DNA from 2 places in the Catenibacterium sp. AM22-6LB genome. Region 2 is predicted to be linked to the other one. Evidence: riboswitches for the same ligand, from Rfam matches in the RefSeq annotation. Region 2 holds a riboswitch; the other holds the start of a gene.
The links. A riboswitch is a leader RNA that binds a small molecule or an ion and turns the genes downstream of it on or off. The one in region 2 is predicted to bind ZMP and ZTP.
Positions count from the first base shown of each region.

Region 1 (3,434 bases), on a different contig from region 2:
TGAAGGTAAGACATTAATCTTAAAACGTGTCAGACCTTCATCAGATGGACTTGGTTATTGGGAATTACCAGGTGGGGGATTAGAACATGGGGAAGATCCTCACCAGGCGTTAGTAAGAGAATTAAAGGAAGAAACAGGATTAGATATTGAAATCATTAAGCCAGTTTATACATTTACGGCTATTAGACCACATTATCAGACAGTGGGTATTGGTTTCTTGTGTATTCCTACAAATGATCAAGTTAAGATTTCATTTGAGCATACAGATTATAAGTTTGTGGATGAAGATGAATTAGAGAAGACACTTGACCCACATATCTTTAATGATATTAAGAAAACAATCGAAGAATATAACCAGATAAGAGAATACAATGAATTAAAAAGAGAAGCGAACTAACGCTTCTCTTATTTCATATAGATCTTTTCAACTTCACAGATATACATTGTATGGAAATCTTTATTAGAATAGTTCTTATCCACAAGTGTTTCATCTAAGAAACATTCAGGCTTGATAGTATCTTCATAGAGTTTTTTTCCCACAACGACAATGTCTGCTTCTTCAAATGTAGGAAGACCTTCAATAAATGTAGGTGTTAAATCAGTCTTCGCAATCTTATCTCCATCACGTCCAGATTCTCTACCTAATACTGTTAAATCTTTCATATGTTCTCCATTAAAGAATGAAAGAGTCATCTTATCATTAGAATCTATAAATTCCTTTGTATAACGCTGTGGTCTTACAAAACAAGTCATCACTGGCTTATTCCATAATGTACCCATCTCGCCCCATGAAATAGTCATAGTATTAAATGCGTCTTTATTACCTGCACTAAGTAGTGCCCATTCCTTATTCAATTTATTGAATATTTTTAAATCAAATGTATTTACATCTACTTCTTTAAACATAGTCATTACCTCCGTTTTTATATTATAAACTTATGCCACTATTTAATCAAATTTGTGCTTGTCAAACAATAGGTTATTTGATACACTACAACTGTATTATACGACTGACGGAAGTGGAATTAACCACATGGAGTATAATTTCTTGAAGAGCCGACCGTCTGGGCAACGTCCTGGACTTAGTAGGCTCTTTTTTTGTTTTTTTAAAAAAATGGAAGCATGCAGGTACTGGATTAGTATATAATTGTTTTGAAAGAAAATAACCTGAAAGAGAGGAAAAACAAAAAAATGTTAACAGACGTAGAAATTGCACAGAGTACAGTCATGGAGCCAATTAAAAATGTGGCTGAAAAGATTGGACTCACTGAAGATGATTTAGAATTATATGGTAAATATAAAGCAAAAATCTCTTTAGAAACTATCAAGAAAGTTGAAAATAATCCAGATGGTAAATTAATCCTTGTAACTGCAATCAACCCAACACCTGCAGGTGAAGGTAAGACAACTACAATGATTGGTTTATCACAGGCACTACATCAGTTAGGTAAGAAGTCTATAGTCGCAATGCGTGAACCAAGTTTAGGTCCTTGCTTTGGTATTAAAGGTGGTGCAGCTGGTGGAGGATATGCCCAGGTTGTTCCTATGGAAGATATCAACCTTCATTTTACAGGTGATATTCATGCCATCACTTCAGCAAATAACTTGATTGCGGCAATGCTTGATAACTCTATTCAGCAGGGTAACCCTTTGAATATCGATACTAGACAGATTGTATGGAAGAGAGTTGTTGACTTAAACGATCGTGCTTTAAGACATATTGTTGTTGGTTTAGGCGGTAAACCAAATGGTGTTCCTCGTGAAGATGGTTTTGATATTAGTGTGGCAAGTGAAGTAATGGGTATCTTATGTTTATCTACTTCTCTTGAAGATTTAAAAGCAAGAGCCGCAAGAATGATTGTTGCTTATAATTATGATGGTGAACCAGTCACAGTTGATGATATTCATGCAACTGGTGCTGTGACTTTATTATTAAAGGATGCTATCAAGCCTAACCTTGTACAGACTTTAGATCATACTCCAGTATTTGTACATGGTGGTCCATTTGCCAATATCGCTCATGGATGTAACTCAGTCATGGCTACAAAGCTTGCTATGAAACTTGGTGATTATGCCATTACTGAAGCAGGATTCGGTGCTGATTTAGGTGCTGAAAAGTTCTTAGATATCAAGTGTCGTCAGGCTGGATTAAATCCAGATGCAGTTGTCATTGTTGCGACTGTTCGTGCATTAAAGATGCATGGTGGTGTTAATAAGAAGGAATTAGGTATTGAAAACCTTGAAGCATTAAAGAAGGGTATTGGCAACTTAACTAAACATATTGAAAATATCAAGAAGTTTGGTTTACCTTGTATCGTTGCTATTAACGCTTTCCCTACAGATACAGAAGCTGAATTAAAGCTATTAGATGATATGTGTAAGGAATTAAATGTTGAAGTATCTATTTCTGAAGTATGGGCTAAGGGTGGCGAAGGAGGCATTGATCTTGCTAACAAGCTATTAAATATCCTTGAAACAGAAGAATCTCATTATGCACCTATCTATTCATTAGATATGCCTATTGATGAAAAGATCAAGACAATCGCCAAAGAAATCTATGGTGCAGATGATGTTGTCTTCACTAAAAAGGCAGCTAACAAGATCAAGAAGTTCACTGCTCAGGGCTTAGGTGATTTACCAATCTGTGTTGCGAAAACTCAGTATTCTTTATCAGATGATGCGACTTTACTTGGACGTCCTGAAGGATTCAAGGTAACAATCAATGACTTGATTCCAAATACTGGTTCTGGATTCTTAGTTGCTATTTCTGGAAATATTATGCGTATGCCAGGTTTACCAAAAGTACCAGCTGCTAATAATATGGATATTGATGAAGAAGGTAAGATTACTGGTTTATTCTAATAATTGAGGTCAAGTTTAGGTGAAAGGCCTCTGAGCACCTAGATCATGAAAGTCATAATGAAAATAATGGAGGACTGAAATGAAAGCTGCAGTAATTATGGGTTCTGCCTCTGATGAAGCAAAGGTAGAAAAAGGAATTGCTATATTAAAAGAATATGGCGTAGATGTTGAAGTACGTGCTTTATCTGCACACCGTGCACATCGTGCATTGAGTGAATTTGTAGAAGAATGCAACAACAATGGAACAGATGTTATTTTAACAGCTGCTGGTATGGCTGCTGCCTTACCTGGTGTCGTTGCTTCTATGACAGTGTTACCAGTTATTGGTATTCCAATTAAAGGTGCAAGTTTAGATGGAATGGATGCCTTATTATCAATTGTCCAGATGCCTTCTGGTATCCCAGTTGCAACAGTTGCAATTGATGGTGCTAAGAATGCTGCCTGGTTAGCACTTGAAATCATGGCAATCAAATATCCAAAATTAAGTGAAAAATTAAAGAACAACCGTCAGGCTATGGAAAAAGCCTGCTTAGATACAAATAACGAAATTTCAGAAAAATACAGATAAGAGG
Region 1 covers NZ_QTUM01000027.1:12,226-15,659, reverse strand. The annotation lists gene DW269_RS07170 (NUDIX domain-containing protein) at 1-397, shown strand, start outside; gene DW269_RS07165 (flavin reductase) at 406-906, opposite strand; ZMP/ZTP riboswitch at 997-1,077, shown strand; gene DW269_RS07160 (formate--tetrahydrofolate ligase) at 1,192-2,862, shown strand; gene purE (5-(carboxyamino)imidazole ribonucleotide mutase) at 2,942-3,430, shown strand.
Region 1: another riboswitch for ZMP and ZTP. It lies ahead of DW269_RS07160 (formate--tetrahydrofolate ligase); the one in region 2 lies ahead of DW269_RS07020 (phosphoribosylaminoimidazolecarboxamide formyltransferase).

Region 2 (3,434 bases):
TGATTGCAGGTATTATCACTGATTATGATGGTGAGATTATTATTGGTGATACAATCCGTATGGCCTACTTCCAGCAACATTTCCATTATGATGATCCTACAATGAGAGTTATTGATTATATTAGAGAAACAAGTGATAATCTAGAAACAAGTGAAGGAACACTTAGTGCTCGTAATATGTGTGAACGTTTCTTATTTGATGACCACGCCCAGTACACACAAATTGGTAAGTTATCCGGTGGTGAACAAAGAAGACTCTACTTATTAAAGGTATTAATGGGTGCACCTAATGTATTACTATTAGATGAACCAACAAATGACTTAGATATTGAAACATTGAACGTATTAGAAGATTATCTAGATACATTTAAAGGTATTGTGATTACTGTATCCCATGACCGTTATTTCCTAGACCGTATTGTAGATGGTTTATTTGTCTTTAAGGATCAGGAAATTCATTATGTGAATGGTGGCTATAGTGCTTCTATTGATATCACTAATACTAAGAAAGAAACAGAATCTCAGAAAGAAGATTATCGTAAACAAGCTAAAGAAAATAGAAAAAGAAGATTAACCTTCAGTGAAAAGAAAGAACTAGAAGGTATGGATGATCTCCTTATGAATCTAGAAACACGTTTAAGTGAGATTGATGAAGAAATGGGTTCTACCCAGGACTTTGAAAAACTAGATGAATTAAGTAAAGAACGTGATGAAGTTGAAAAGACTTTAGAAGAAAAGAATGAACGTTATCTAGAACTATTAGAAATAGAAGAAAGCTAACGAAAAGAGGAATCCATCTGGATTCCTCTTTTGCTATATAAGGAGAAGCATTAGACTCATTTGAATAATTTATCAAACCCATCATATTGATATTGAGTTCTTTTTATTATTAGACTTTTTATGGATTCAACATTTTATTAGAAATTTTCATTTCTCACTGAATATAAGATCGAATCTTACTATAATTGCCGTATTACTTATTTACTTTTCGGTTCGTTAGACTAGGAAGTCAAGTAACATGTCTTATATTTAATGTTTTATCTTCTGTCTTCTCTTTTCGCTTATATCATACATTATCATCCACACAAATGCAAGCGTTTACACATATTTTCATAAATTGAAAATACAGTGATAAATAGATGATTTTTTCACAAATGAAAAAGCTATGGCTTTTACATCACCATAGCTTTCCTGCTGGATACTAGGATTACATCTTTTGGATTCAATTTCCAGCATCATAGATAAATGGGAAAACCTTTTTTATAGCCTTCCAATATATAGATCAACGTACCTTATTATTATATTCAGGAACTAGCTCCCGTTTTCCACCTTTCATATAAACCATACATTATTGATATTGCATATAAATCATTATCGGTGGATAAATACGTTTTTCCTAATTTAATTGAGTATCCTCAACGGATACTCAGTCACAGTATCCCATTGGAATCTCTCCTTTCTGACCAAGTTCTTTGAGATGAATGTATATGTTAAGGAGGTCTTCCTCCTCTCTTTCTGACTTAATTATAGCCTAATAATTACAATCATGCAAGCGTTTACATTCTATTTTTATATAATGAAAATGCTTGTTTTATAAGCCTCTTTTTACTATAATGACATTAGTTATATGACTGACGGAAGTGGAATTGACCACAGGGAGTATAATAAATCAAATGAAGAAGCCGACCGTCTGGGCAAAGAAGCCTGGAGTATGTGTCGGCTTCTTTTTTTGGAGGAATCTATGAAAGAATTAGAATTAAAGTATGGCTGTAACCCAAATCAGAAACCTGCTAAGGTATTTATGGAGGAAGGAGAACTTCCTTTTACTGTCTTAAATGGTAAACCTGGTTATATCAACTTATTAGATGCTTTTAATAGCTGGCAGTTGGTGAAGGAATTAAAGGAAGCAACTCATATGAGCTGTGCTGCAAGTTTTAAGCATGTATCTCCTGCTGGTGTGGCTATTGGGACACCTTTAACCGAAGTAGAAAGACAGATGTATTTTGTAAAGGAAAGTGCTGAAGTGTTAAGTCCTATCGCAAATGCCTATATTAAAGCAAGAGGTAGTGACCGTATGAGTTCATATGGTGATTTCTGTGCTCTTTCTGATATATGTGATGAAGTGACTGCTAAACTTATTAATCGTGAAGTGAGTGATGGTATTATTGCCCCTGGCTATACTAAAGAAGCTTTAGAAATACTTAAGAAGAAAAGAAGAGGCACTTATTGTGTATTACAGATGGATCCAAACTATGTACCTAATCCAGTAGAAATTAAACAAGTATTTGGTATTACATTCCAGCAAGGTAGAAATAACTGTGTGATTAATGAAGAAATGTTTAAGGATGTTGTATCTAAAAATAAAGATATCCCTGAACATGCATTACATGATTTAATCCTTTCTATGATTACATTAAAGTATACACAGTCTAATTCTGTATGTTATGTCAAGAATGGTCAGGCTATTGGTATTGGTGCAGGTCAGCAATCTCGTATTCATTGTACAAGACTTGCTGGTAATAAAGCAGATATATGGTTCTTACGTCAGCATCCTAAGGTATTAGGTCTACAGTTTGCTGATGGTTTAAAACGTGCTGAAAAGGATAATACAATTGATGCATATGTATCAGATGATTATGAAGATGTGCTAGGTGATGATGTATGGCAGAACTATTTCAAAGTAAAGCCAGAAGTATTCACTAGAGAAGAAAAGAAAGAATGGTTAAAGAAGAATACAGATGTCGTACTAGGTAGTGATGCATTCTTCCCATTTGGAGATAATATTGAACGTGCTCATAAGAGTGGTGTGAAGTATGTAGGTGAACCAGGTGGTTCTATTCGTGATGATCATGTTATTGATACTTGTGATAAGTATGATATGGTACTCGCATTTACTCATCAAAGATTATTCCATCATTAATCCTCTACTTTTGTTGTAACTGTGTTATAATGCACTTTATGAAAATAAATGAGAATGTAAAAATTAAAGAACTCACTACAATGCGCCTAGGCGGTCTAGCGCGTTATGTGATTGAATTAGAGACCGTAGAAGATGTAGAAAAAGCTTACTTATTTGCAAAAGAACATCAATTACCTGTATTTATTCTAGGTACAGGAAGTAATGTAATTGGAAAAGATGAAGGTTTCAAGGGGGTTATTCTTTTAAACCGTATTAAAGGTATACGTTTTATTGATGAATTGACGATTGATGCAATGGGTGGAGAACTACTTGATGATTTAGTTGCTTTTACTACAGAAAAGAATTTATCTGGTATTGAAGCATTAAGTGCTATTCCTGGTACTGTCGGTGCTGCACCTGTCCAAAATGTAGGTGCTTATGGTCAGGAAATAGAACAGGTATTAGAGTCTGTACATGCTTATGATTTAAAGGAAGAAAAGTATGTCACTATTAAGAAAGAAGATATGAATCTAGGT
Region 2 covers NZ_QTUM01000026.1:12,999-16,432, reverse strand. The annotation lists gene DW269_RS07025 (ABC-F family ATP-binding cassette domain-containing protein) at 1-779, shown strand, start outside; ZMP/ZTP riboswitch at 1,617-1,702, shown strand; gene DW269_RS07020 (phosphoribosylaminoimidazolecarboxamide formyltransferase) at 1,741-2,919, shown strand; gene murB (UDP-N-acetylmuramate dehydrogenase) at 2,958-3,434, shown strand, end outside.